Regions from separate parts of the Paenibacillus sp. FSL R5-0623 genome, predicted to be linked through region 1. Evidence: a T-box and tRNA genes for the amino acid it is inferred to sense, from the RefSeq annotation. Region 1 holds a T-box; the other regions hold tRNA genes.
The links. A T-box is a leader RNA that pairs with one kind of tRNA and senses whether it is charged. The one in region 1 lies ahead of leuS (leucine--tRNA ligase), so its partner is inferred to be a tRNA-Leu.
Positions count from the first base shown of each region.

Region 1 (7,706 bases):
GCAGAAGAAGTTGCCCGTGAAACGGGAAGTGAGCTTGTACAACTCATCGGTAACACAATCATCCTGTACAAAGAATCTCGCGATAACAAACAAATCGAACTACCTAGATAAGGGAGTGTGACGCGGGTGAAGATCGGTATCATGGGTGGTACGTTTGATCCGATCCACATGGGACATCTCCTGGCAGCTGAAGCGGCAAGGGACTCACATGCACTGGATGAGATCTGGTTCATGCCTTCCCATGTTCCACCTCACAAACGCGGAGCCGGAGCTTCGGGACAGCAACGTCTCGATATGACGGAAGCGGCTGTGAAGGGTGTGCAGCAATATGAGGTGCTGGGTATCGAGATGGAATTGGGCGGCGTGTCTTATACCATTGATACGATGAAGGAACTGTGGCGTCGCCATCCTGAACATGAATTCTATTTCATTATCGGGGCGGATATGGTGAACTATCTTCCCAAATGGGAGCAGATTGAAGAGCTTGCAGAACGCTTAACCTTTATCGGGGTTGGTCGGCCGGGCTTCCAGTTACATCTCGATGATTTACCAGACGAGTTACAGGATCGGGTCCTGCTGGCCGAGATGCCCTTGGTCGATATTTCATCGACAGCCGTACGCAGACGTCTGGCCAAAGGACATTCGGTACGCTTCATGATTCCTGATGAAGTGCACCAATATATTGTAAGGAGCGGTTTATATGGGACTAAGCCGTGAGGAACTGATTCAAGCCGTATCCGGACAAATGCCGGAGAAACGCTGGAAGCATACACTGGGCGTGATGGAATCGGCAGTGATGTTGGCTAATAAATACGGTGCTGATCCTGTGAAAGCAGATCTGGCAGCGATATTGCATGATGTGGCGAAGTACTGGCCCGTAGCGGAGATGGAAGCGGTCATACGCGATAACGGATTAAACCAGGAACTTCTGCAGCATGACAAGCAGCTCTGGCATTCCGAAGTCGGTGCTTTTGTAGCCGAGCGTGATTACGGTGTATTGGATTCCGAAGTTATTAATGCCATCCGGTGGCATACCTCGGGTCGGGTAGGCATGAGCTTGCTGGACAAAGTGGTATGTCTTGCCGATTACATTGAACCGGGACGAGATTTCCCGGGAGTGGAACACATTCGCGAACAGGCTGAACGTAGTCTGGAGGAAGGTTTAATTGCCGGATTCGATTCGACGATCAGCTTGCTGATCTCGCAACGACGTGTCATTTATCCTTTGACCATGCTGTCGCGGAATGACTTAATTGCACGATTATAGAGGTTGTTCAAAAAGTCCACTCTTGATTACGAAGGATGCCTAGCGGCATCATCAGCATCGAATATGAAATTCAGCCGAAATGTCCGTTGCTCACGTAGTTATCCTACGCTCCGCTACTCCATTTCTAGCTTTATTCCATCTTCTCGGTACTGAAAACTGATCTTTTTGAACACACAATTATAGATTATGGAGGTTGGTTCATGACAGTATCATCGAAAGAACTTATGAATATGGCGGTTGCTGCCGCTGACGACAAAAAGGCATCCAATATTGTAGCATTGGATCTGATTAATGTTTCTCTGGTGGCGGATTATTTTGTTATTTGTCACGGGAATTCCGATACACAGGTACAAGCCATTGCCACTGAAATTCGCAAACAGGCTCATGCAGCCGGAGCGACGATCAAAGGTATCGAAGGTATGGATTCTGCACGTTGGGTACTGATGGACATGGGCGATGTTGTTGTTCATATCTTCCACCGCGACGAGCGTGAATACTACAACATTGAACGACTCTGGTCTGATGCCAAAGTGGTGGAAACTGTATGAGTTTGATTGCTGGAACAGTCGTCTCTTTGCCGGTTTCACGTGAAGTGTCTCCGTTTGGCTTCTTTTTGACGACAGGATCGGAAGATGTACTTCTTCACTATACCGAGTTAACGCGGGATATTAAGATTGGTGAGACGCTTGAGGTATTTGTATTCTTTGATACAGAAGATCGTCTGGCCGTAACGATGAAAAAGCCTTATCTCATGCTCGGCGAAATGGCACGACTGGTTGTGGCTGATGTTCACCCACGACTGGGCTGTTTCCTGGAAATGGGACTTGGACGGCAATTGCTGCTTCCTATTCGTGAACTGCCTGAACTGGAAGAACTGCGTCCTCAAGTGGGGGATGAAGTCTTTGTAATCATGGAACATGACAAACAAGGACGTCTGCGTGCCAAATTGGCCGGGGAACGTGAACTTTCACCATTGTCTTTCCATGCTCCAACTTCATGGTTAAACGAGTGGGTTGAAGCGACGGTATACAAGCCACTGCAGATGGGTACTTTTGTACTTGTAGAGGGCGGTGTACTGGGCTTTGGCGCAATTGGCATGATTCATTCATCCGAACGTAGTCATATGCTGCGTCTTGGTGAAAAAGTGAAATGTCGGGTGACACTGGTACGTGAAGACGGACGTGTGAATCTGGCCATGACTCAACTCAAACAAGTTGGACGTAACGAAGATGCAGACAAGCTGCTCGCCTTTATGAAAGAGCGTCCAATGGGCGGCATGCCTTACTCGGATGCAACTCCGCCGGATATCATCAAGCAGCGCTTTGGCATCAGTAAGTCTGCGTTCAAGCGTGCCTTGGGCAAATTGATGAAGGATGGACTGGTGGTTCAAAAGGAAAGCTGGACGTATCTGTCCGAATCTGCTCCTGCAGATCAAAGTGAAGACAAGTAATCTTCCTGATTAAATAGTTGTAATATGGAACTCGGATAAGGCAGGGATAGGCTGGGTAAACACCGGATACCCCTGTCTTTACTTTTGTTATATAAATTGAACTAAACATTTACACGAAACGGAGAGGACAGAAAGAACCTGAAGAAGCGTAGCGTTCGCCTTTATCCCCGGATTTAATCCTTTATAAAAGGAATCAAAAAAATCTGGGGATAACAGTGATCGGAAGGTTGTTCTGTCATTGGAGTGTCCAGTGTAAATATTCTTTAGTTCAACTTATATAGATCAGGATTGGAAAATGAAATTGAAAGTGCGGTGCCTGACATGTCTTACCGGAAATTTGCCTATGTGTATGATGAATTAATGGAAGATATGCCTTATCCGGACTGGATAAGGTTTGCAAGAACAGCATGGGAAAAGCATGGAATGCCCAAAAGTGTCGCTGAACTTGGCTGTGGAACGGGCTCCATTACGATCCCGCTCGTGAACTCCGGTTTTGAAGTTACAGGCATTGACCTCTCAGCAGATATGCTGTCGGTTGCGCGCAGCAAGATGGAGGCAACACCTCAGGGTCATCGCTTGTATCGCGAGGGCAGTGTACGTTGGGTGCAGCAGGATATGCGGGAATGGCGAGTTCCGGAACCTGTGGATTCGGTGATATCTTTCTGTGATTGTGTCAATTATTTGCTCGAACAAGAAGATGTCATTCGAACATTCCAGCGGACATATGAGATGCTGAAGCCTGATGGAACGTTCCTGTTTGATGTGCATCATCCCAATACCCTTATTCGTTATGATGAGGAGCAGCCTTTTGTACTGGATGAGCGCTCCGTGTCGTATATTTGGACTTGTGATCTGGATCAGGATCGCTGTGAGATCGAACATCATCTCAGTATTTTTTCGCGTGTGGATGATGGTAACAAGGATATGTATCAGCGGTTTGAAGAAGTTCATGTCCAGCGCGCGTATAATCCGGACTGGATGAAGCTAGAGTTATCCAAGGCCGGTTTTAGAGACGTGAAGGTATATGCGGATTTTGAATGGAAAGAAGCTGGAGACAGCGCACAGCGCTTGTTCTACGTGGCTGTGAAGTAAGAGCGAAAGATGACAACTGTCCTTATGTATGGTGCATAAGGGCAGTTTTTTGTTTGATTTTTTATGGAGAATGAATAGCAATATTCTGTAATTGGGAAAGGGAATGCTAGGAAAGACATAACGACGTGACAAAAAGTATTGCCAGTTATAATAAACGAGGCGATAATAGTCGGATAGAAAGCGTTTTCTGAGAAAATAAATCAATTGTCAATGTGAGGTGTAGAAATGGAAAGTACATATAAAACAAGACTTACGTCAGAACAGTTGAATGCCATAATAGGGCAGCATTTCTCTGCAAGCATACAGGACTACAAGGAAATGGTGGATGGCTGGGCCAATCATGCATATCTCATTACACTGAGTGACGCACAGCGAGTGGTACTCAAAATTGCACCGTCGGCTTCGACAAATCTGATGCGCTGTGAACAGGATCTCATGATTGCTGAGGTTGAGGCACTACGCCTCATCACGGAGCTACAGGATGTTCCCGTACCTCAAGTGCTGGCTTATGATGACTCGTTAACCATGGCTTCAGCACGTTATTTTATCATGGAGTACATGTCTGGAACACCCTATAATCAGGTCAAGGATCAATATTCTGCGGATGAGCAGGAGGCCATTGAACACCAGCTGGGTCGGTACAATCGTCGAATTAATGAAATCAAGGGCGAGAAGTTTGGATATTTCTCGGAGCAAAAACAGTGTTATTCAACATGGAAAGAAACATTTATGAATTTGATGGATGATATTCTTACCGACGGGGAAGAAGCTGGAATTACATTTTCGATTGATTACCCTGAATTGAGACGCTTGATTGAAGAAAAGTTGGATGTGCTGGACGATGTCAAAGAACCTGTGCTTGTGAGTTGGGATCTGTGGGATGGCAATGTTCTGGTTGACAAAGGTCGCATCACAGCGATTATTGATTTTGAACGTTCTCTGTGGGCAGATCCTCTGATGGAGCATTACTTTAGTCATTTTAACTATACTCCAGGATTCGTGAAGGGATATGGGCATGCGATTACCACTGAAAGTGAGCTGAAAAGAAGAAGTCTCTATGACTTGTACTTTGATCTGGTGCTGCGCATTGAGTGCGCTTATCGTCAATATGATAATCAGGAACATGTGAATTGGACCATTCATAATCTGGAGGAAGGCATCCAGCGTTTTCGGATAACCTGAACAGCAACGAGTGTTATGAACGGTACGAACCGTGTGACTTAAAAGGGTCATTATAACGTGTAATATTGACTTTGGGCTTGCTTTTTTGTATAATGGTCCCGATATTGTATACATATTTCGATGATAAGGATCAGTAGTAATTCCTGTACATAACAGAGAGCCGGCGGTTGGTGGAAGCCGGTTGACAGTGATTTGCGAACTCGCCTTGGAGAAATGCGGTGATTACACCATTCTGTTTAACCTGCTTGTATAAAGCTCGGGTTCAGAATGGAAATCCGCATCGGTTAACCGCCGTTACAGGTCCAAAGGGAGTGGATGACGAAGCACGTTCGTCCGCTAACTAGGGTGGTACCACGGGAATTCAACCTCTCGTCCCTAGCGCTGCAAACGCTACGGGATGCTGAGGTTTTTTTGTTGCAATTAAAGCTAACGCGAATAACCTGAAGGAGGAACAATAGATGAGTGAGAATAACCAGCCGAAACACGGCTATCAGCCACAAGTCATGGAAAAAAGTTGGCAGCAATACTGGGATGCAAATAAAACGTTTAAAACGGGTGAAGACCCTGCTAAACCGAAATTTTATGCACTGGATATGTTCCCTTATCCATCCGGTTCAGGTCTGCACGTAGGCCACCCGGAAGGATATACGGCAACGGATATCGTTTCCCGATACAAACGTATGCGCGGTTACAACGTATTGCACCCAATGGGTTGGGATGCTTTCGGTCTGCCTGCTGAGCAGCATGCACTGGATACAGGTGAACATCCACGAGATATTACATTCCGTAATATTGACAACTTCCGTCGCCAGATCAAATCGCTTGGTTTCTCCTATGACTGGGATCGTGAGATCAGCACAACGGACCCTGAATACTATAAATGGACGCAATGGATCTTTATCCAACTGTATAATAAAGGCCTCGCTTATGTGGATGAAGTTGCAGTTAACTGGTGTGAAGCCCTTGGAACGGTACTTGCTAATGAAGAGGTTATTGATGGCAAGAGTGAACGTGGTGGACATCCGGTTGTACGCAAACCGATGCGTCAATGGGTTCTGAGAATTACCGAGTATGCAGAGCGTCTGTTGGAAGACCTGGAAGAGCTGGATTGGTCTGAAAGCATCAAGGATATGCAGCGCAACTGGATCGGTAAATCGACAGGTGCGGAAGTTGTATTTGCCATTGAGGGTCGCGAGGAAGTCATCAAGGTGTTCACTACCCGTGCGGACACATTGTTCGGTGCGAGCTTTGCAGTACTTGCTCCAGAACATGAATTGGTAGAAGCAATTACAACCGATGACCAACGTGAAGCGATTCAGGCTTATCAGGAGCAGGCTTCTCGTAAGAGTGATCTGGAACGTACAGATTTGGCCAAAGACAAAACAGGTGTATTCACTGGTGCTTATGCAATCAACCCTGTTAATGGTGCAAAACTGCCGATCTGGATTGCTGATTACGTTCTTGCAGGTTACGGTACAGGTGCGGTTATGGCAGTTCCGGGTCATGATGCACGTGACTGGGAATTTGCGAAGCAGTTTGGTCTAGATATCATCGAAGTTATTCAAGGTGGAGACGTTACACAAGAGGCTTATTCCGGTGATGGCGCACATGTGAATTCCGATTTCTTGAACGGACTGAATAATGAAGAAGCGGTTGCCAAGATGATTGCTTGGTTGGAAGAGAACGGTAAAGGACAAGGGAAAGTGACCTATCGTCTGCGCGATTGGCTGTTCAGTCGTCAGCGTTACTGGGGTGAGCCAATCCCGATTCTGCATCTGGAAGACGGAACGATGAAGACCGTACCGGAGGATCAACTTCCACTGCTGCTGCCTGATATCGACCAGATCAAACCTTCGGGTACAGGAGAATCACCACTGGCGAATGTTACGGAGTGGGTGAATACGGTAGATCCAGAAACGGGAATGAAGGCACGTCGTGAGACCAACACCATGCCACAATGGGCGGGTAGCTGCTGGTATTACCTGCGCTTTATCGATCCGCACAATGACAAGGAACTGATCTCCAAGGAGAAACAACAGCAGTGGTTGCCAGTTGATCTGTACATTGGCGGAGCAGAGCACGCGGTGCTTCACTTGCTGTACGCTCGTTTCTGGCACAAAGTGCTGTATGATCTGGGTGTTGTGGATACCAAAGAACCTTTCCACAAACTGGTGAACCAAGGTATGATCCTGGGTACCAATAATGAGAAAATGAGTAAATCCCGTGGTAATGTCATTAACCCGGATGAAATCGTGAATGAATTCGGTGCAGATACATTGCGTCTGTACGAGATGTTCATGGGACCATTGGAAGCGACAAAACCGTGGAATGCAAACGGGGTTGAAGGCATGCACCGCTTCCTGTCACGTGTATGGCGTCTCTTCATCAACGAAGACACAGGAGCCATCAATGACAAGATTACGGTGGACGGTGGAACGGATGAGTTCAAGCGGACTGCTCACAAAACGATCAAAAAAGTTACGGAAGATCTGGAACATCTGCGCTTCAACACATCCATCAGCCAGCTGATGATTTTCATCAACGATGCATACAAAGCGGACACACTGCCTCGTGAAGCGATGGAGAAATTTGTACAGCTGTTGTCACCACTGGCACCGCATATGGCAGAGGAACTGTGGAGCCGTTTGGGTCATGAAGGTGGAATCTCTTACGTGGCTTGGCCTGAATATGATGAGTCCATGACAGTGGATGCGG
Region 1 covers NZ_CP150233.1:4,844,667-4,852,372, reverse strand. The annotation lists gene yhbY (ribosome assembly RNA-binding protein YhbY) at 1-111, shown strand, start outside; gene MKY92_RS21330 (nicotinate-nucleotide adenylyltransferase) at 127-717, shown strand; gene yqeK (bis(5'-nucleosyl)-tetraphosphatase (symmetrical) YqeK) at 701-1,267, shown strand; gene rsfS (ribosome silencing factor) at 1,468-1,815, shown strand; gene MKY92_RS21315 (S1-like domain-containing RNA-binding protein) at 1,812-2,717, shown strand; gene MKY92_RS21310 (class I SAM-dependent methyltransferase) at 3,039-3,809, shown strand; gene MKY92_RS21305 (aminoglycoside phosphotransferase family protein) at 4,035-4,991, shown strand; T-box leader at 5,103-5,371, shown strand; gene leuS (leucine--tRNA ligase) at 5,450-7,706, shown strand, end outside.

Region 2 (7,706 bases), 2.6 Mb from region 1:
GGGCCGGGTACACATAGCTGGCTCGTGCAAGCTGAGTTTGAAGACAAACCTATCGGATATATGATTATTACGGCCACAGAGCAGGGCCAGTTGATGCTTAGTGAATACGGTCATGGAGAACAGTCACCATACAACAATGAACTTCTTGGACAAGCCTTGGATCGACAACATATGAACCTTGAGGCATTACTTGCTGGCGGAGGAGAGCTTCATCTTGGTTATGCTCTTCCCCTGCTGGCTTATTGGAAAGTGGAACAACCTAATCATCCTGCACTTTATATTGATGCTACCAACGGAGATGTACTACCGTCAGAGTTTCTGAACCTGCTGGAGGCTGATTCCAAACAGAACTCTGTCAGCATAACTGATTTATCCACAACGCCATCTTTATCAGTCGACCCACTTCATCTCCGACCCGTCTTCAATCCGGCTGACAATCTGTTGTGGCTTACCTCCAAACCTGTTGCTGCCGACCGGGCAAAAGATGTGATACAACACGGGGAGAATCAAGAGATTGTTTTCTCAGCGGGTGATCGTAACGTTGTATATGGCGGTCCTCTACCTGTTAGCGGTTATCAGCTGTGGCATACTGATCAGGAAGCAGAGTCTATTCTATATGTAGCGCTAGGTGGAAAATCATCCATTCAACGATTTGTCCCTTTGAGCAAATTGCAGCAAGATGGCCATTTTTACATCGTAAATCCTTGATCATCAGCAAATTCTTAACATACAGTCAGATAACCTGTAAAACTATACACATCCACAACAAATAAGACGCCTTCCCATTATATTAAGGGATTGCGTCTTTTGGTTTACCATTAGTGAAATAGGTAAGCGATAGTCACCCTTTACCCGAAGAACTTCGTTTATGAGACTGTGTATCGAATTCTTTTTCCTTTTTTCCCACCCACAGAGATACAGCAAAAGGGATCATACCAAACCACTTCATCGCCCACGGCTCTTTCCTTTTGGTGCGACCTTTCCGCTCATCCTTCGGTGTATCGATATAATGAACAACACGCTGCGTAATGTATTTTACCAACTCATCACTTTTGGCCATAATTCTGCCTCCTTCGCTCCTGCACATTTGCGGAGCTTACGATAGTTCTATTGTGTGCAGGATGTGGACTGGTTAAACATTTTTTATTGAAAGAAGTATGAAAACCCTCAGAATGCACAGTCTAATGCCAAAGGTATCCATCGAGTCATTAATCTGAAATTCGATACCTATTCCATGAAGGAGTGTGTATTCCCATGTATAAGTTGCTGACCGCTTCGGTAGCCTTGCTAATCAGCTTCCATTGCCTTCTCATGCTGCCCCATGTGGCTTATGGAAAAGCAGCCCCGTCCCAGAACAGTCCATCCATGCTGCCAGTGACCGATGGAGATGCATATCGCTCAAGTCATCATGCCTTTGCAGCACCAGTTATCCTGCTCGATGTAGGCCATGGCGGTATTGACGGTGGTACGTCAGCCCAAGGTGTGTTGGAAAAAGATATCAACCTGGCCATTAGCCAAAAGGTCTATCTGCTGCTTCGCAGCAAAGGTTATGCCGTTATCATCAATCGACTTGGTGATTATGCACTTAGTGATGAGAACCGCTGGCTGAACAGCCGCTCACGTCATACCAGAGATCTTGCCCAACGTAAAAGCCTTAGCGAAGAAGTAAGTACAGATATCGTGGTCAGCATTCATGCGAACTGGAGTCCCCGATCGAATGTACACGGCCCGGTGGTACTACACCAGAAGGAAGGCAGGAGTTATTTGCTGGCCCAATCCATTCAGGATGCCATGAACAAGTTGTACGGAACGGAGCACAGGGTCGTATGGGGCAAGCCCTTTTATTTATTGAATTACGTGAAACAACCTGCCGTTATCGTCGAAACCGGATTTTTGAGCAATACGACAGATCGAGTCAGAATGAGTGATCCCGCTGAGCAAAAACGAATCGCCCAGTCCATTGCCAATGGCATTATTTATTATCTGTCGGTAGTGTAGGAGCAGAATGCCATTGCCACACATCTCGAACCAGATCACCGATCCCTACAAATTGAACCTGATCTTGCAGACGGGAGACGGATTCACGAATGACTGCGGATGTGTTCATCCCCGAATGACCGACATGACCAATGACAACACAGATATTCTTATCGATCGCACGCTGAGCAGCCAGATCCAGTTGTTTGCGAATGTGTTGCTTAGAATTTTGATCATCCAAGAAAATGTCATTACCTACAGGTGGCATATTTTTGGATACGGCCAGTTCCCCCACCACGGAGCGAAAGTTCGTACGGCTGTCTACAAAGAAGAGGCCCCGCTCCTTGCATACATCGAGCACAATGGACATGATGCGTTTGTCCGAAGTAATTTTGGAACCCATATGATTGTTCATGCCAATGGCGTGGGGCACATCATCAATCGCTTTCTCCACGCGTGAGCGGACTTCTTCATCTGTTAGACTGGATGTGATTGCACCCGGGCCCAGCCATTCAGGTCGTCCTTTCTTGGGTTCCATGGGCATATGCACAATCACATCCATCCCCTTTTCATGTGCAGCTATCGCATCTTTCTTCGTTGTTGGCAAAAAAGGCATGACCGCTACCGTTAGTTTAACTGGCATCGCCAGGATCTCTGCCGTACCCCTCATGTCATTACCAACATCATCGATGATAATCGCTAACCGTTTGTCATTCGATGGGGACTCTGAAGCTGCCGCTGTAGGCCCTCCTGCCGATATGCCTGCGTAAAACACAATCAAAAATGCCATGATACCTGCAATGAATCGATAATTCTTTCTCTGTTCCTTCATCATGATTCCCTCCCCGTAACTTCTGTGATCTCATTGTTTGATAATGAAGGGAGGATTATGTAAGCCAAAGCCTTCCTTAATAACAATATCCCCGCCATTGGAGACCTCTGTCTCAAGCGAAGATCCTCATCATTCCCGTTTTCTCCTTTGCATTCAGACAAGAACTGTCATTGAACAGTTAAGAAAATAGAGATTAATTAGAAAAAATACTGTAATTTGTCAGGTTTTCAGTTTAGGAGTTATTTAGTAGAATCAACAAATGAAAGAGGTTATGTGCTTCATTTCATTCCTATGATTTATGGAAGGAGGTTTTGAAAGGGTTTACATAAAATAAATGCCAGACAATCCGCTATTCTTGTTTGTTATCCCTGGTCGCGGTTTCTCTATGTAACATTTACCATTATCGAGGAGGATGAAAGTAGTGAAATTCAAACTAAAAAAGACGATTAATGTTCTTTTGGCCTGTTTAACAGCCCTGCCTTTGATGTTAACCCCGACAAATGTGTCAGCAGCCAGCGATGCAAACATTAATTTGTCCTCGGAAAAACAGCTGATCAAGGGCTTTGGGGGCATTAACCTTCCTGCCTGGATTGGTGATCTGACTCCCGCTCAACGTGAAACTGCTTTTGGTAACGATCAGAATCAGTTAGGCTTCTCAATTCTCAGGATTTACGTCGATCCAGATTCTAATAACTGGTACCGTGAAGTTGCCACAGCCAAACGGGCTATCGAAAAGGGTGCTATCGTATTCGCATCCCCATGGAATCCTCCGAGCAGCATGGTTGAAACATTCAACCGCAATGGGGACACCAATGCCAAACGCCTGAAATACGACAAATATGCCGCCTATGCGCAACATCTGAACGACTTTGTAACCTACATGAAAAATAACGGCGTAGATTTATATTCCATTTCTGTGCAGAATGAACCGGATTATGCTCATGACTGGACCTGGTGGACTCCACAAGAGATCCTTCGATTCATGAAAGAAAATGCCGGGTCCATTCAAGGTACCAAAGTCATGGCGCCTGAATCCTTCCAGTACTTAAAGAACATATCCGACCCAATCCTGAATGATCCGCAGGCGCTTGCCAACATGGACATTCTGGGAGCGCATACGTATGGAACACAGATTTCGAATTTTGCCTACCCTCTCTTTAAACAAAAAGGAGCCGGTAAAGAACTGTGGATGACTGAGGTGTATGTTCCGAATAGTGACAACAACTCAGCAGATCGCTGGCCTGAAGCACTAGACGTTTCCTATCACATGCACAATGCCATGGTAGAAGGTGATTTCCAGGCCTATGTGTGGTGGTACATCCGCAGACAGTATGGTCCGATGAAAGAGGACGGTACCATAAGCAAACGCGGGTATAATATGGCTCATTTCTCTAAATTCGTGCGTCCAGGCTACCTGCGAGTCGATGCAACGAAAAATCCGGATACGAACACATTTGTCTCAGCCTACAAAGGTGATAACAAAGTCGTCGTTGTGGCAATTAACCGTGGAACTTCAGCCACAAGCCAAAAATTCGTTCTGCAGAATGGTAATGCCTCCACTGTGTCCTCATGGATTACGGACAGCAGTCGAAACCTGGCAAGCGGAACCCCGCTTACCGTATCCAATGGAGCCTTCACGGCACAGCTCCCGCCTCAGAGCGTAACAACGTTTGTTGCCAACGTTACTGGCGGAAATAACGGCGGGAATACAGGCAGTGGCACTACGTATGAAGCCGAGACCGGAACGTCACTTACGGAAGCTGCCATTGAAACAATCTACCCCGGTTACACTGGCTCCGGGTATGTTAACTTCAATGCGATGACTGGTTCGGCCATTCAATGGAACAGCATTAATAACACTACAACAAGTACCAAAAACGTAAAGTTTCGTTATGCGCTGGAAAGCGGCACTCGGAACCTCGACATTTTTGTGAACGGAACCAAAGTCATCAGCAACGAGCCCTTTCCAGCTACGGGAAGCTGGTCCACTTGGGTTGAAAAAACAATACAGGTCCCCATGAACACGGGGACCAATACATTGAAAGTGGTCACCACTGGATCGGAAGGACCGAATATTGACAGCATTAATGTTACCGCAGCGCAATAAACGTTCCGTATGGCTGATGGAAGACCATTTGCTGTACGTGCAGCTAAGCACTAACCTCTTGGATACTCAAGTCTAAAGTTAGTGTTATATCAAAAAATGCAAAAAAAGACTCCTTAAGCGTTAGCTTAAGGAGTCTTTTTTTAGATGCGGTCGAGAGGACTCGAACCTCCACGGGGGGTTAGCCCACACGGACCTGAACCGTGCGCGTCTGCCAATTCCGCCACGACCGCATATTGTATCTCCGTGATCAATATCGGCGACAAGAGATAATATATCATGTGAAATCTATCATGTCAACACTGAAAATAATAACAATAAAGCCCGAACCAGACGTCCATGTCGTTTTCGGGCTTTACCTTTAACAGCTAATAGTTTAGTTCATTATAACGGAAGCATACTTCAAGTTACAGCTTGGAAGGCCAGTTGCCATACCATGCATAACCGCCTCTTCTTTCTTTATCAATATCACTTAGTTTGTATTTAACGACCCCGTCACGACCAATAAAGATCGGTTTATCCGTTCCCACTTCGTAGAAACGAGCCCAGATCGGTGCAGCTTTGGAATCAGCGATAATTTTGCTGTCTCCGTTTGCTCTTTCATACTTGTAACCCGTAATCTTCACTTTGTTAAACCATGCCTCAGCTCCCTTAATGGATGCCGTAATTTTAGCGGTAGCAGGTCTGGTTTTCAGGAATTTAACAATCGTTACACTCTCTCCAGCCGTCAGTGATGGTACTTCATAGATTCTTGCGCTTGCCGGTTTAAGAGAACTGGAATCATGTTGTTGTCCCCATGCTGTCAGCTTACCGCCTGAAACAACCTGTGTATTCAGAATTGCCTCCACACCTTTGGCAACTGAGTTTTTACTGCGGTTAGCAAGAGTGCTGTCGATAAACGAGAAATCACCTTTACGTGCCGCTACTTCATCCAACATGATCATTACATTAATCATGGCATCATCATTGTAAGTGATGTGCTTGTGATATCCGGAGCTTTGGTAAACTTGTGGCCATCCGCCGTTTGAATACTGCATGTTGATCAAAAAGTTAATTCCTTTGATTGCAGCTGTGGAGTAACGCGGATCATTCGTCTTTTTAAATTCCTTCGCCAATCTTCTAATTTCTGAGTATGTAGCCTTGTTGTCGATCGTGGACTTCGCCCACTCTCCACTTGTCTGTTTATAATCTTTTCTCCAACCCCCATCCGGCAGCTGGCTCTTCAAAATATCAGAAATACTCGCTGTAGTACCCGATGCATCCGCAGCAGATACCGTCCCTACAGGAAGAACTGCCATTCCAACTGCTGAGAACACCATCGTACATGCCAGGACAAAAGTAATTATTTTCTTCGCTTTCAAATGTAACACTCTCCTATGTTTGTTTTTATAAATCTTCCACTTCTGCTTACCTATGATACGCGTCCTTAAACCTCCTTTATTTGTATTTATCTCATAATAAAATCAATTTTAATCCAATATGTGGATTGGATAATCAGATAATATGCAAAAAATCGATCATTGTCAATATATGCAACTTAATGAATATAATCTCTCTAATTCTACATAACGGGATAGTTCTTTTAACTCATGACAAACCTATTTATTTATCCAAATTCGTCTTAAACGAATCAATAATGACGTTTTTGTCATGAATGATACCCAAACTTGATCCCTTCTTTCATATAAAAACCTTAATTCCGCTAACATTGAGGTATTACGAAGGGTTTTAAATAGGTTTGACAATTACGCATTTATGCAATATAGTTTCAAATAGTTACAAAAACTTAATTATTCATTGCCGAGTTTCATGTTTGAAAACGGGGGAACCAATTTGGGTGAATTATTCTTATACATAGGAAATATAGGGAACCTTCTACCGAACCCTTAGCTAACTCCGTAGGCATCGAAGGGAGAACATTGATTTTGAAAAAACTGATTATCTCCATTTTTGGAGCAGCTGTATTATTTACATCCGGGGCAACAAGCACAGAGGCAAGCAGTATCAACTCCGTAGTGAACAACATGACAGGTATTCCTTACAAATGGGGTGGCACAACTGTAGCCGGCTTCGACTGTTCTGGTTTTATGAGATATCTTTTCAACAAATACAGCATTGAATTACCACGTACTTCGCAGCAGCAAGCCAAAGCAGGTACTCCCGTATCTAAGAGCAATGTTCGGACAGGTGATCTGGTGTTCTTTAATACAACAGGCAAAGGCATTTCACATACAGGTGTATATATCGGCGGCGGACAATTCGCTCATGCCTCCAGCAGTAAAGGTGTAAGCATCACGAAGTTATCGAATCCATACTTCAATGATCGTTACGTAACAGCACGTCGGGTAACTGGACAGTTTATGTATGATAAAATGTTAGGTAAAATGTGATTCACATACAAAAAGGCATCGGTTATTAACCGGATGCCTTTTTTGCACTTAAAAATGTATGTTGCATTGCTTACTAATGCAGCGCCTTCTGCACTCGCATCGCACCTTGAGACAGGGCATGTCCTCCACCAACAGCTCCAGCCACGGCTACGGTCTCCATAATCTCCTGATCTGTTGCGCCCTTAGCACGGGCTTCTTCTACATGGTAGAAGGTACATACCTCATTGTTGGCGAATAATCCAATCCCAAGCGCAATTAACTGTTTTGTCTTCGCATCAATCACGCCAGGTTGGAAGCATTCTCCGGTAAACTCATGATAGGACTTCACCACACCTGGCAGCACATCGCTTAATGCTCCAATCTGATCCTTGTAGGCATGAACTTTATCATTCATCAATGTCAT
Region 2 covers NZ_CP150233.1:2,218,817-2,226,522, reverse strand. The annotation lists gene MKY92_RS10310 (hypothetical protein) at 1-708, shown strand, start outside; gene MKY92_RS10305 (YqzE family protein) at 842-1,060, opposite strand; gene MKY92_RS10300 (N-acetylmuramoyl-L-alanine amidase) at 1,255-1,998, shown strand; gene MKY92_RS10295 (divergent polysaccharide deacetylase family protein) at 1,973-2,812, opposite strand; gene MKY92_RS10290 (carbohydrate-binding protein) at 3,231-4,916, shown strand; tRNA gene MKY92_RS10285 (tRNA-Leu) at 5,062-5,146, opposite strand; gene pelA (pectate lyase) at 5,321-6,283, opposite strand; cyclic di-AMP (ydaO/yuaA leader) riboswitch at 6,702-6,833, shown strand; gene MKY92_RS10275 (C40 family peptidase) at 6,839-7,303, shown strand; gene MKY92_RS10270 (carboxymuconolactone decarboxylase family protein) at 7,377-7,706, opposite strand.
Region 2: it has a tRNA-Leu gene. The T-box ahead of leuS (leucine--tRNA ligase) is inferred to sense a tRNA for this amino acid. The anticodon was not compared.

Region 3 (7,706 bases), 180 kb from region 1:
TTACAAAAAATACATACCCTTACCTTCTCATCCTTCGCCTTGGCTTCAAAATCCTCAAAATCAATCGAGTAATGTCCCTGCTCATTGATCATATCCGAACACACCAGTTCAAGATTGTTATGCTCCGCAGCTGACTTGAAGAAACCATAAGACGGGGTCACGATCAGTACTTTCTCATCCGATTGACAGAGATATTCCACCAATTCATATAAAGCGGGAATGATCCCGTTTGAGGTCTCCAAATGCTCCTTCGCGAAGGACCAGTCATAGTATCTTTTCATCCAATTGGAGACAGCTTCGTAGTATGCGGGATCGAACACCTGGGAGTAACCCATGATTCTACGGTCCAGACGCTCTTTAACTGCATCCAGAATCTCGGGAGGTGTGGCAAATTCCATATCTGCAATCCACATGCGAATAAATTCTTCATCTTTGAATGGAAAAGTCATGTCTTCAGTGGCGTTAAAAATATATTGACGGAAACCATCCGTATTCATCGCATTTGTACCTGTGCGGTCTATAATCTCATCAAAGTTATATTTCATAGCTTCTGCTCCTCTGTCTGCTCAACATTCCATTGTCGTTTCATGTCGTATTACATCCATTATTCCATGACGCAGGAATTGCATCAAATGTAATACAATCTATTCTGACGAAACAAATGAAGTTTATTGTTTCTCCATAATAGGTATTTCCGTGAAAAAGTGATATATTTCTCATATAACATCATTTTTATGAATGACTTTCATCATTTTCACGTACTCTCAAGAAACATTGCATAAGGAGAACCAAATATGAACAATATCAATCAGGAAGTTGGCAAGAAAATACGAAACTTTCGGAAGTGGCGGGGACTGACCATTCAACAGCTTGCGGATCAGATCTTCAAAAGCAAAGGCACCCTGTCCAAATATGAGAGCGGAGATATTACACTTGATCTGGTCACGTTACACCATATTGCGAACGCACTCAACATCCAGGTGGAGCAACTCTTGTACCAAGAGCCAAGACATGCTTCTCCCCTGATGAATGCGGTCCCGTCCAGCTTTTTCAAGAACTCCACCCGTTTCTATTCTTACTTCTATGATGGGCGGAACAACAGTCTCATTCGTTGTGTCATTGACATGATGGCTCAATCGGATGCCAACCGTTATCGCACCGTGATGTATATGAATGTGAAGGACTTTGAGAACTATCAGGAGTGCGAGAATATGTACTGGGGCCACACCGAGCATTATGATACACTTACCACGCTGATTTTGAAAAATCAGGCCACGCCGCTGGAGAACCTATATATTAATATTTTGGCGTCTTTTCAGGAATCGGAGAAAAAGTGGGGACTGATGGCTGGCGTCTCATTCAGACCTTTCATGCCGATCGCGCTCAAAATGTTATTCTCCAGAACCCCGCTGCCCGAGAATCAGGAGTTGTATAATGAATTAAAAATCTCAAAGGAAGATCTACGGACCTTGAAAATATACAACATGCTCGCTGTCACTTGAACAACGCAGCGCGTCACACATTCTCATATCATATGGGATGGAGACAGTTCCTCCCCATTAGAAAAGGCACTTCTATAAGCTGTTGAAACCAGCTCATAAAAGTGCCTTTTGCTTTGACGCCTATCCGTTCGGGGAAGCGAGACTATCGCTTAGTTTTTAATTAAATCCAGCGTCTCGTCAAACATTTGCTTCTGTTCCTCAATCTTGTTCTCATTACCGATCACGCAGCGCTGTTGTTGTTCAAGTATAGCCGATAAAAGCTCAGCAAAACCGATAATGTCGCTTTCTTTCGTGCTTAACACTTCGTCACGTTCCTGTTGCAGATCCGCTTCAGTCACATTCGACAGATAACACTCGAGCGAGAATGCCCCTTCGCCATAAGGCGTTCTCGGCGTATCGAGATCCTGAATCGCACCAATGATATAACGCGTCATCTCCCGCTCGTCTGCCCGGAAATCGGTCAAATATTGCGGTATTTCTTCATATACTTTGTACGTTTTATCGAGATTTGGATCACGATACGATGCAACGTAGCTGTCTCCGTTCCGTCTGAAGCCTGACATACAGCCATAAGCTCCGCCTTTGGCGCGGATATTGGTCCACAAGTAATCCAAGGACAGGATTCCCTGCAAGACCCGTAGTGAACCGGTGTATTGATATCCTTTGTTGATATAATTGCCCGTTTGCACCACGTACTGCACCTCTGAAGGGGAACGGAATCCTTCCTTATGCGTAGCCGGTGTGAACGTAAACTCTTCCTTGGCAACCTCATGTGTAAACAGCTTCGCTTTCAGATCAGATACCTGTTGCTCCAGTCCTTCATATCCCTGCTCATCGGCAGTGTAACTGACAAGCAAGTTCTCCGGTCTGAAAATATACCCCGTCAATTCTTGCAGATGGGAAGATAACTCTTCTTTTCTAGCCTCAAAGTTCGCCTGAAGATCCTCAAGCCACTGGTAAAAGGCAATGCCACTCACAGCTTCCCTGAAATCCGCAACTGCTGAATGTTTGGACGAAGACCGGCCAATTCCCGCAGAGTGTCCGCTATTGATCAGATTACGTTGCAGATTACCTTTCATCTGAGAGATGATCTCATATAACCGCTTCGAATTGTCGAATCGGGATGTGAACACAATTTCTTTGATCATATCAAAGGCAAATCCAAGCTTGTCATACAACACTTTTGCGTTGAACTCATAGGTCGCCTTGAATTCATTGTGCTTATGCGCATTAGCATAAGATCCAATCCCGCTATGAATACCGCCTGAATGGATATGGATTTCATTGGACAGTTCATTGAACGAGTAGTTTTGAGTGTCCACGTAACCCAATACATTCTTGAGCAATCCTGCATACGGCAGGAGATGACGTGGCACTTCTTTGATATCAAACAGCAGTCTCAGATAACCAATTCCGTTGGTGTAAAGGTTATGATGAAGGATGGTTGTGCCGTCGACCTGGTTCATCGTTTGATGCAACGTAGAGGCCTTCGGTTCAATATCTTCAATCGATAACGTCGGAATGACCTGCTGCTGCTCTTTGGTTGAAGGTGTATTCTGATACTCGGCGAGTGCTTCCGTTTTCTGAATCAACGTCTGGACTTCTTCCTCACTAAGACCGGCCTGAATGGTTTTCAGACGTTCTTTCAACGCTTCCTCCTTGCGTGAGTTCAGCCCCTTATCCGGGGTAAGCGCCACAAAAGAAGTATGTGTGTTTTGTAATATATACTTCTCAATGAGTTGCTCGAAGTAACCTTCGTTCATTTTTGTCCGCAGTTCAGCAAATACGTCATTGGCTTCCAAATGAGTAAAAGGTGCTTCTTCATCATACAACCAACTTTGCAGGGAGGAGAATCCGTAGATCAGCCCTTTCGGCATTCTGCCATAGTCCGCTTCTCTATGATTGAACTCATACGAATTAATTCCAGCAAGCAGCGCTTTAGGATCAAAGCCTTCTTTCACCACACGCTCAAGCACTTCTTTAACCGTTCCCAGGAAATCCTCTTTGCTCGCCAGATTGCTCTTCTTCAGCCCAACCGTGAACACAGGTTGATACAGGCTGTCATCATACGAACCGTAGACGTCCTTCGCGATTCCTTTATCCAGCAAAGCCTGTTTCAATACCGCTCCCGGAGCGTTCAGCAGTGCGTATAACAAAATTTGGAACGAAATGTTCAGTTCCTTGTCCAGACTTGTGCCGATTACCGCGTTATAGGTCAAGAAGCTGTTATCCACTTCCGATTCCGTACTTCCCGCAGAGTAAGTCTTAACTGTGTCTACCCGTTCTGCAAAAGCAGGTTGAAGTTGAATGGCCGAATCAATCTCGATGCGATCATATGCACTCAGATAGTTCTCATCCAGCCATTGCAGCTTCTCTTCCATATCCATATCCCCGTAGAGATAGATGTAACTGTTGGAAGGATGGTAGTATCTCGTGTGGAAATCCAGCAGCCCCTGATAAGTTAAATCCAGAATAGCTTCCGGGAATCCGCCAGACTCGGAGGAGTATGTGGTATCCGGGAAAAGGGAGTTCAGCACTTCTCTGCGCACCATTCGTTCCGGTGAAGAAAAGGCACCCTTCATCTCGTTATATACAACTCCGTTGTAGGTTAACTCATCGTCAGCAGAGGTCAGGTTGTAGTTCCAGCCCTCTTGTAGAAATATCTTTTCATTCTCATAAATATTTGTATTCAATACCGCATCCAGGTAAATATCCATCAGGTTATGGAAGTCATGATCATTACGGCTTGCGATCGGGTAGATCGTCTTATCCGGATACGTCATGGCGTTAAGGAATGTATTCAATGAACCTTTCAGCAACTCAACAAAAGAATCCTTGGCCGGAAATTTCTTGGACCCACAGAGCACGGAGTGTTCGAGAATATGGGCTACCCCTGTATTGTCTTCCGGAGGTGTGCGGAAACCGATACTGAATACTTTGTTATCATCCTGATTGGATAAAAGTACAATTTTGGCTCCGGATTTCTGATGTTCCAACAGATACGCATCCGATTTCAGTTCTTCGATTCTGCGGTCCAGTAACACCTTGTATGGCTTAAGCTGTTTCAACATATACTTGAGTCCTCCGTCCATAAGATTGTTTTATTGGTTTTGTGACTCTACATAAGTTCAGCAAGGTAAAGGTAATATATGCCTACGGATAGTATACACCATTGTTCCGTCTCTTCATAAAAGTCAGATGAATGTACCTTCTGATATGTATTATGCAGGGTTTATGTTTATGAGCTGCATGGTGATGTGGTCTGCAATGAAGTGACATTCATATTAAAGAACATCAAAAAAGATCGCATGCAGCTTGGTTAACAAGCGTCATACGATCTTTCTTTTTAAGATGCCGAGGACCGGGATCGAACCGGTACGGTAGTCACCTACCGCAGGATTTTAAGTCCTGTGCGTCTGCCAATTCCGCCACCCCGGCATGGATATTATTTCTTGGCGACAAGAAATATCTTACCATGAACTAATTAACTTTGCAACACTTTTATTAAAAATAATCCAACTATATAAGTTTAACTAATGATTTACATGATAACGGAGAGGACAGAAAAAACTGAAAAAGCGAAGCGTTCGCCTTTATCACCGGATTTTCCCTTGAGAAAAGGGAATCGAAAAAATCTGGGGATAACAGCGATTAGAAGGTTATTCTGTCATCGGAGTGTCAGTGTAAATAATCTTTAGTTCAACTTATATAAATGAAACAGGCACTGCAAGCGTCAGCTCACAGTGCCTAGAAAGTCCGAGTTGCGGTCCCGGACTTCCGGTAAACCAATCTATATTAAGGGAGGTGTGAGATAAGAATACCTCCCCAACATTAAAGAAACCTAAAATCAGCCTTAAATTAAACTAAAAAAGTAAAATGGGTCGAACACGAGCTGCTTCTTCCTCGCTGCACTCCACGATAACCAAGATATGGTCCTTTAACAGCCAATCTTCGTAATACCGCGCATCCTCCTCCGAGATTCCCGCTTCAGTCATTGTAAGTACCAAATCATCAGTCTCACTCCCAATCTCATTACCAGCGAGCCTGCGCACTGCATTTCCGATCGACATCGTCTGATCCATTCGCTTCCCCAGACCAGCCAATATGCCTTTCAGAGCGCCAAAGGCACCATCTGTTCCGGCACCCTTCAACGGTTTGGGCAAACCCGTCTTTTCGCTCACCAGCTCCAGATTAAGCTGCTCCTTCGCCACCGCTCCCAAATATTTTTCCTTGATGCCTTCCTCTTTCACCTTATTCAGCATAATTATAGCCTCGTTCTCGGTACGGGCCAGCCCAATAATCAATTGTGTCATTCCGTTCCCCTCCTTTTACCCTAATATAACCCCGTAATCCCCATTCAAAAACGGATCATCCACAGCTAAGACAAATCACCTAGAAGATTGTTGATTTCTCTTCTGGAAATCTATACCTAGTTCTGATAGACTAGATAAAGAAGACAAATTAACCATTGAAAACATTGACATATGGATTTGACATCTCATAATCAGGAGCAATGACTTATGAAAAAAGAGGTAGAAATTGCCATCCGGCGCAAGCAACAGATCATGGTTCGTAATACAAGCGGTCAGACGGTAACCGGTTTTCCCGAGCGTACCGCTGATACATCCATTCTCTCCTTACGAACCGTTCACGGCAGTCTGTGGATACCGTTTGATGAGGTTGAACATGTTACACGTCTGTTAAGCATCCGGTCTCATCATTTGAGCGGAATGCAACTCGTTTAGTCGGCTCTGTAATCCTAGAAACTCAGTTCCCGTATAGATACGTTAACTAGATCCATTGATGCCAGCACTTTATACCAAAAAACCAGACGCATACACGTCTGGTTTTTCTCTTCTACTAATCCTGTACCACGCTGCCACTGACCTCACAACAAAGGCCTGACTATCCTTGTTTCTGCCCGACCATAACCTGTTGTTACTTCACTACAAACTTCACTCGTGTTCCATCCGGATATGTACTTAACTGATTCCCTACCCATGAACCCGCACCACGATTATCTTTCGGGGTAATGTACTGGATATCTGCACCTGTTCCTCCCTCCGCGCACATCGCCATGGGCCACTCGTCACGATCCTTACCTTTTTTAACCGGAACACCCTTAAGTGATAAATCTCGATTGCCTTCCGCTCCATTACGATCAATGGTGCATACATCCGAATGCCCTGCCTTGATAGCAGCTTTAATATGTTTGGCTGTTTCGGGATAACGCTCTGAAGGGAACGTAATGGTATGGTCTACACTCTTGTTAGTCCCTACGAATGGATTAGGTATCTCCTCCGGCCATTCTCCCCCAGCCCAGGCATAGAGGGCTACCAGCAGCATCGCTACCAGCGTCAGAACCTGCTTTTTGAAACCTTGCTTGCCTTTACGTGTTCTTCTTGTGCGTCTCTTACTCATGCTGTGTCTCCCCCATTCAACACTTGCATTATAACAGAACGCCCGTTCGTAAAACAATCCAATAAAATAAAAAAACAGCCGAGACCGCCCGGCTGTCCTGCTTGTTTGATTATCCTACATTGGGAATGGCCTGTTGACGCAGCAATGGCAGTGTAACGTCAAACTGTGTACCTTTCCCCTCGGTACTCTCCACTGAAATCTGACCGTTCATCAGTTCCAGCAGTTCTTTGCAGATGGTCAGACCCAGACCGCTTCCGCCAAATCGGCGCGCATGGGAGATGTCGGTCTGAGTAAATGCATCAAACAATTGTTCGATCTGATGCTGGGGAATGCCAATCCCCGTATCACGCACAGAGAACATCAGTACAACGGTATCCATCAGTTGTTGCCTCACATCCACCTGTAACTGCACTTCACCTTGTTCTGTAAACTTGATCGCATTACTCAGTAAATTATCCAGTACCTGCCGAAGTCTTAGCGGATCACCGATAAGCACATCCGGAACATTCAGATCAGCATGACAGAGCAGACGTATGTGTTTATTCCGTGCCGCAGGCTCATGTGTCTTTACAATCTGTTGAATCAGCTTTAGAGGTTGAAACTCAATGTTTTCAACATCCATTTTGCCTCTGCCCAGTTTCGCCATATCCAGGCTATTGTTAATGATGTTAAGTAGCGCCTCACCTGATTGACGTGCTAACTCCAGATATTCTTTCTGCTCATCCGTAGTTTCACCCATACCGACAAGTTCAATCATACCCATAATGCCGTTAAGCGGGGTAC
Region 3 covers NZ_CP150233.1:4,660,187-4,667,892, forward strand. The annotation lists gene MKY92_RS20480 (MalY/PatB family protein) at 1-545, opposite strand, end outside; gene MKY92_RS20485 (helix-turn-helix transcriptional regulator) at 795-1,502, shown strand; gene MKY92_RS20490 (insulinase family protein) at 1,652-4,573, opposite strand; tRNA gene MKY92_RS20495 (tRNA-Leu) at 4,855-4,940, opposite strand; gene MKY92_RS20500 (hypothetical protein) at 5,366-5,815, opposite strand; gene MKY92_RS20505 (hypothetical protein) at 6,023-6,247, shown strand; gene MKY92_RS20510 (NucA/NucB deoxyribonuclease domain-containing protein) at 6,441-6,923, opposite strand; gene MKY92_RS20515 (ATP-binding protein) at 7,033-7,706, opposite strand, start outside.
Region 3: it has a tRNA-Leu gene. The T-box ahead of leuS (leucine--tRNA ligase) is inferred to sense a tRNA for this amino acid. The anticodon was not compared.

Region 4 (7,706 bases), 3.3 Mb from region 1:
TCGGATTCCGGCTTGGCTGCGCAGACTGGTCACACGTCTGATCGCCATCATCCCGGCGGTAATTGTGACAGCCATTGCAGGAGAGCATGGCACAGAAGAACTACTCATTTTGAGCCAGGTCGTGCTGTCGCTTCAATTGCCCTTTGCTGTAATTCCCCTGGTGATGTTCACGAGTGATAAAAAAAGCATGGGTGCATTCGCCAACAAATTGTGGCTCAAAATCATCTCATGGTTCATTGCCGCGATTATCGTTGTGCTGAATGTATATCTGATCATTCAGACGATTCGGTTATTCTAATCTCGTTCTTATCGATTAAATACTAAAAAGGCTGATCAACTCCGGTATGCTATACCAAGTTGATCAGCCTTTTTTATTGAAATACAGCAAGGTGTTTCCTTTTATAGTAAAACTCAAACTCCAATAAACAATCATCTAATCCTGATTTGGTATCAGTAACGGCAGGAGTTGATCCAATGAATCAACAGTCCAGTCCGCACGTTGGTTATCCGATAGTTCTGGCTGGAATCTTCCGTAACCCTGCAACATTCGAATCGTACGCATGCCCAGCTTCCGAGCAGGTATAATGTCGTTATCGATCCGATCGCCGATCATGACGGCTTCCTCCGGTTCACAACCGGCCTGTTTCAAGGCCACAGTGTATAACTCAGGGTCTGGCTTGGACACTCCTTCTTCAGCCGAACACGCCAGAACATCAACATACTTCCGCAGTCCGTAACTCTCCAGTCTCTCTTCCGTACCAGGACTCTGATTGGCAATAATGCCAATGCGATAATGCCGTGACAACTGCTGAAGAACGTAATCCGCTGATGGAAAAGGACGTTCAAGATCTTTTTGAAACTTCAGCTTGTCCTGAATCTGCTTCTGGTGTCCCTCGTCTTCAACGAATGTGCGAATCGCCACTCTCATCGGCCATTGCTCATATTTCTGGTAACAGTTCGCGAACAGTTCGCGTACCGCCTCAATCTTCACCGGATACCCCAATGCACAGGCTTCGCGGACGAACTGTCCGATAATATCATCAACCGGCTCCCATTCATCCACCAGTGTATCTCCAACATCAAAAAACAACCATTTCAATCCACCTACATCCGGCACGCCAATTCCTCCTTGTAAGCCACAGGTGATTCCTGATCCTAATTCAGTTCAAAAAGTCTGGTTTTCAGTACCGAGAAGATGGAATGAAGCTAGAAATGGAGTAGCGGAGCGTAGAGAAAACTACGTGAGCAACGGACATTTCGGCTGAATTTCATATTCGATGCTGATGATGCCACTAGGCATCCTTCGTAATCAAAAGCGGACTTTTTGAACAACCTATAGAAACCATAAAAAAGAAGACTCACCATCCTGCATGAGTCTCCTCAAACTTCCGTTTATCGATACATTCAATTATAACAGGCACCTTACACCTGAGCAATCACAAGCTATGGCATTAACCATTGAGGAGAAAGCCAACTTCCCCATTGAGCGAATATACAATCCGGTCTGCGCCCATGCCCCGATAGATACCCTTAGGATGACTCTGCTCCGTAATAACGCACAGAGATTTCGAAGTCCATGAACGGCAGATCTGTAAATAACGACAGGTCAGATTCAGGCTGTTCTCGAAAATAAACACGTTGCCTACGCTGCCCTGCGGCAAAAACCATTTTTGAGCTGCAGCCGTGTTCATGCGAATGACATGTTCTACTCCGATTCTACGGAGTCTGCGCTCTTCCCCTGCACTGTTGGTTAGAACGGCAAAGGGCATTTTTTTGTACATCAGCAATTTGATAAATTTGCGTCCTGCTTCATTTGGAGCAGTCACTAAGATCATCTCAGTATCCATCATTCGTTCCTCCCTTGGCGTGAAAAGACAACAAAAAAGAAGCGTGGGGGACCAAGGCCTCCCGAACGCTTCTTAAAGAACCCATGGCGAAAACACCATGAACCAGCGTACGGCTTGTTGCCTCTCCCTTTAACGCTTACGAGGTTAGCTGACGGATTCGGGCGCGAGAGTCGCCCTATTTCCGGCTGTCACCGGAAAATTCACCCCATGAATGCCTACTGTCCTGGACAGCGCATTCTGTTGGTTCCCCCGTTTTCCACTCATCAATGAATGGAAACTCAGCGATTAAAACATCGTTCGTATATCTTAAGGATAAGATCGAGCGATATTATCGTTTGTTTCGTTTTTCAGGTACAATTTAGTTTAAATTGAAATTACGTTATGAATCATACACCCGCGCCATGACGGTGTAAAGTCCGCACAGATCACCGAATCGACAGATTTTCGGCAATACTCACATATAATAGCGCTTACAATAAGGTCATACTCTATCCATCTCTTTAAATCTATCTAATTCTCACTCTGACGAAAATCAACTCGCAATTCATTCACGTATTCTGCACAACTTGCCTGTTTTGATTCTTTTAACACCATATTAGTTTTGCAATATTTAATTGTAACCAATATAATAGAAGATATAAGAGTAAATAAATGGAGGCGATTTAGATGACAGTCTACGATTACAAAGTGAATACCCTTCGCGGTCAAGAAGTTGAAATGTCCGACTACCGTGACAAAGTGTTACTGATTGTGAATACGGCAAGCTCATGCGGCCTCACTCCTCAATTCAAAGGTCTGCAAGAACTGCAAGACAAGTTTCAAGATGCTCCATTTGAAGTTCTTGGTTTCCCAAGCAACCAGTTTGCACAGGAAAAAGGATCTTCCGACGATATTGCCGAGTTCTGTCAGATGAATTATGGCGTAAGCTTCCCCATGTTTGAGAAAATTGATGTGAACGGCTCAAGCGCTCACCCTCTTTTCCAACACCTTAGCACAGAAGCTCCTGGCCTGCTCGGCTCCAAAGCAATTAAATGGAATTTCACCAAATTCCTTGTGGATCAGAACGGACAGGTACTGAAACGTTATGCTCCCAAAACAACACCGGACAAGATTGAAGAAGATATCAAGAACTTGCTGCAAAAATAATACATTGGCCACCCGTAGCCGGAAGGTAAGCACCATTGCCTCGGTAATGGATGGCCTTTTTTTCTCAACTTTGATGTCAAACTGTTCAAAAAGACAAAAAAAAGAAGCCTTCCATTAATGGAAAGCTTCTTTTTAATCGTTCATATGATGCGGTCGAGAGGACTCGAACCTCCACGGGCATACGCCCACTACCCCCTCAAGATAGCGTGTCTGCCATTCCACCACGACCGCATGTCGTAAATAATCGGCAACAGAATTGATTATACTGGGTTCAGAACTAAAAGTAAAGTATTTTTTAATACTACTTTTTCAGCTAGGCAATTTCATCAAAAATCGCATAATCTCGTCATCTTTACCCATGAACTGCATATGATTAGATTTGATCCCCTCTTTTTCGGTAAGAGCCGATCTTGTTGATTCATTTATATATAGTCCTTCCTTATATATAGTCCACCCTACATTTCTCCACATAAGTAACGCAATAAGTTATATAAAATAACACAGATATTAAATTCCAGATTTAATCCATTAATTCTCACGGATACTATTGACAAAAAGCGGACGTTTATGGGATGATAACTATCATATAATTCGGATTTTTAAACACAAAGCAAACAAAAAGGAATATAAATGTCACTTTAAGTGACATTTAACGAACACAGGAGGCGAATGATTGTGAACCGTGGGAATAAGCTTCTCGATTATGTCAAACTGCTTGATTCCTCTATTCAGGTTGGAGGGTTCACCCATTCCTTCGGCATGGATATCCATATCAGGGAGGGTACCATTCGTAATGCTGAAGATCTCGAATCATTCATGCGTTGTCAGTTGCATCCCAGCATCGTTCGTCTTGAAGGTATGGCCATTAAAGGCATCTATACCGCAGCAGATCACAAGGATACATGGCGGATAGCTCTGATCGACAAGCTCGTCCATGTTCAGCGAACCCCTGGAGATCTCAGAGAACAAGCTGCCGCGATGGGTAAACGATTGATCAGACTCGCACGCGCTCTGCACCCCTGGATTGAATTCACCCAGCTCGAACAGATCTTTGCCAAATACGATTCGGTTGGCTGCCTCTCCACTGTTCACGCCTGGATTAACCACCACCTCGATATCCCGGTCGAGGAGGCGGTCCTTGGTTACCTGCATTCAGCCATGAATGCCTGCATAACCGAAGCCTCCAAAGTCATTCCCCTGAACAATGATACAACCAAGGATCTGATGGTCCGCCTGGCCACAGATCTGGAGAATGAATGGAAGACCGTCAGCGCCTCGGCTGCGGATGGACTGGCACAGCCAACCTCGATGTCCATGAAATCGTTTTTCCCCAGTTTCCATATGCTTGGAGCTGGACTTCATGCCTACAGAGCCTAATCCTCTTCCTCCTCATACCCGCTCCCCTTCATTCAGACAAACTAAAAACACGCGGCAACCTCCTTGCCGACGTGTTTTTTGTCATTTTATTTGTTTTATTTACGTATTTACGCCATTTATCATCACAAAATACACTTTTTTCCGTATTTTTTAATTGTTAGATGACGAATTTACGTATATAATGAAACATACAGCTCGCATTTCTATATATTCTACATGAAGAAAAGGCGGCTGAATACTACATTCTAACCAGGGGTGAACCCTTTTGAACAAGAAAAAACCAGTTACTCCGTTCGGATGGGCCATCAAACGACGGCTAACCGAACTTCAAGTGGACCAGAAGACCTTTTGTGAACAGCATGGCATCCCACCCTATCGTTTATCCAATCTCATTCACGGCACACGCAAAGCAACCCGATTCAGGCACCTGGTCGCTGATATTTTGGATATTCCAGATGAACTGAGATAAGATTTCTGCCAAAGGAGGGTCTCATCCATGAGACATGTTACATCCGATCTGGAGAGGCTGTCGTTCCAGTCCATACGTCACCAGCTCATCATCGTTGATGACAATTGGATTATCCAAAGTTGTAACCGTGCCTGGCAACAGGGACTCGGTCAATGCTCACCAAACCCGGATATACACAGTAGTCATAGACATTACCTGCACCTGACGGAAGCCTGGGCAAAACGAGACAAGAACGCTAACATGGCACTTGTCGCACAGAATTTGAAAGAACGCGGAATACCCTTTAATCGAAATCATACATATGACATCTGCGTGTATACTGTATACAACGAAAAGAGGTGGTTTCGTGTAGAACTCACCCCTCTATCTTATGCAAATTCAATTCTGGATAGTGATCTGGCTTTGATTGCACACATGGATATTACCGAACAAAGAAAGACAGAACACCAATTGAAGAAGGCATTGTCTGAAGTGCGCACATTGCGTGGACTGTTGCCTATTTGCGCCGTCTGCAAACAAATCAAGGATGAAGAGGAACACTGGAACTCCGTTGAGAGTTATCTGGAGAAGCATACCCACGCCGAATTCACCCATGACATATGTCCGGAATGCATCCGGCGGTTATATCCGAAATACTCGAATATCCTGGACAAGCGTTCCTGAAACCTTTCTCCACTCGCCGACTAACTACAACTAAACGGAGAGATGATGTTCAAACTGCGACATATCCAGTTCTTGCGGTGTCCCATGCAGGGTTATGGTTCCTTTGTCCATGATATAGATGTAATCTGCGGCACTTCGTACAAAATCAATACTCTGCTCTACCAGCAGAACCGAGAGATCCCCCTTTGCCTTGAGCTGCAAAATAACCTGCCGAATGTCCTCCACGATAGAAGGCTGGATGCCTTCTGTCGGCTCATCAAGTAGCAACAACCCCGGACGTGAAGCCAATGCCCGAGCGAATGCCAATTGTTGCTGCTGTCCACCACTCAGATCCCCGCCCTGCCGTCCATACATCGTCGCAAGCACTGGAAACATCGCCAGTACATCCTCCGGGAACGTTTTTACTCCTGGTGCACTTGTCTCCAGACCGAGCAATAAGTTTTCTTTCACCGTAAGCTGCGGGAAAATCTCCCGCCCCTGCGGTACATAACCAATCCCTGCCCTTGCCCGCTTGGCTGTGTCCAAGGTGGATAACTCCTGATTTTGCCACTGAATACTGCCCTTGCGTGTTTTGAGCAGCCCCATTAATGTTTTCATCAACGTTGTTTTCCCTACACCGTTACGGCCCATCAGACACACCACCTGTCCAGGCTGTACATCCAGGTTCACACCACGAAGCACATTGCTTTCCCCGTAGCCGGATTCAATTCGTTGCAGCGACAGCATGGTCATCCCTCCTTTTGCCCAGATACACTTCTGCCACTTTTGGGTCTGCCTGTACCTCCGCCATCGTACCTTCCTTCAGCAGTTTCCCTTCATGCATCACCGTCACCTTGGCTGCGAACTCTCGCACAAACTCCATATCATGCTCCACCACCACAACCGAGCGTTCACGCGCAATCTCTTGCAGCAGTCGCCCGGTCTTGTGCGTTTCTTCATCCGTCATACCCGCGGCTGGTTCGTCCAGTAACAACACACGTGGCTCCTGCAGAAGCAACATACCGATCTCCAGCCACTGCTTTTCCCCATGCGATAACGCTCCTGCACGAGTCTCAACGCGGTCTTGCAGACCAATCTGGAGCGTAACACGCTCCATGGCAGCACTCATTTTCCCATATCGACGAATACCGATGGCTTGCAAAGGGGAACGGCGAGTCTCCGCTGCCAGCGTCAGATTTTCCTGCACCGTCAGACCCGCGAAGATTGATGGCGCCTGAAATTTGCGTCCTACACCTTTGCGAACAATCTGGTGTTCTCTCAGTTTTGTCAAGTCCGCGCCATCCCCCATCTTCACCGAGCCGGACATGGGTTTGGTTTTACCACAGATCACATCCAGCATCGTCGTTTTCCCTGCACCATTCGGTCCAATCAGAAAATGCAGGTCATGCTCATGCAGCTTCAGATTCATGCCTTTGACAGCAACGAACCCGCCAAAGGCCACTGTAATATCCTCAGCTACCAGGACCGCCGAATCTTTAGTAGACTTCAGGTTTTTCCCGAGTGACTTGGACATGCGCACTCTCTCCTCTCCGCTTCAGCAAGCGAACGACATGACGATACACACCTACAATACCGTTTGGCATGAACAAAACTACCGTTACAAAGAGCCCACCAATGACAAACAACCATCCTTCGGGGTAAGCCTCGCTTATACCTGTTTTGGCTGCATTCAGCACCACCGCTCCGATGACCGCACCGATAAGGGTACCGCGACCACCCAACGCAACCCACAGAACCATCTCAATGGAGGGCACAATCCCCATCATGGATGGCGAGATAATACCGACCTGAAGAACAAACAACATGCCCGCGATGCCTGCAAGCGCACCGGAAAAAGCAAAAGCCAGCGTTTTATATCCTGCCGGATCATATCCGAGGAATCGTACCCGATTCTCTCCATCACGCGCAGCTTCGAGCACTTGGCCGAACCGACTGTTCACCATTCGACGACAGAGCACATACGCAATCACCAGAACAGCAAGCGTTATATAGTAGAGAACAATTGTTGTTCCTGCGGAATGAAGTGTAAAACCAAAGATCGAATTATATCCCGTAATGCCATTTGTTCCACCCGTCCACTCCTGTTTGCCAACAAACAGTGTTACCGTAATGAGAACCAAGGCTTGAGTCAGGATGGTAAAATACACACCGGTGATCCGGTTACGGAACGTAAACCACCCCAGGGCAAAGGCGAGTAATGCCGG
Region 4 covers NZ_CP150233.1:1,541,941-1,549,646, reverse strand. The annotation lists gene MKY92_RS06970 (Nramp family divalent metal transporter) at 1-298, shown strand, start outside; gene MKY92_RS06965 (HAD family hydrolase) at 434-1,117, opposite strand; gene MKY92_RS06960 (hypothetical protein) at 1,452-1,850, opposite strand; cyclic di-AMP (ydaO/yuaA leader) riboswitch at 1,966-2,141, opposite strand; gene MKY92_RS06955 (glutathione peroxidase) at 2,514-2,993, shown strand; tRNA gene MKY92_RS06950 (tRNA-Leu) at 3,142-3,224, opposite strand; gene MKY92_RS06945 (urease accessory UreF family protein) at 3,669-4,370, shown strand; gene MKY92_RS06940 (hypothetical protein) at 4,636-4,839, shown strand; gene MKY92_RS06935 (hypothetical protein) at 4,867-5,502, shown strand; gene urtE (urea ABC transporter ATP-binding subunit UrtE) at 5,533-6,228, opposite strand; gene urtD (urea ABC transporter ATP-binding protein UrtD) at 6,206-7,015, opposite strand; gene urtC (urea ABC transporter permease subunit UrtC) at 6,978-7,706, opposite strand, start outside.
Region 4: it has a tRNA-Leu gene. The T-box ahead of leuS (leucine--tRNA ligase) is inferred to sense a tRNA for this amino acid. The anticodon was not compared.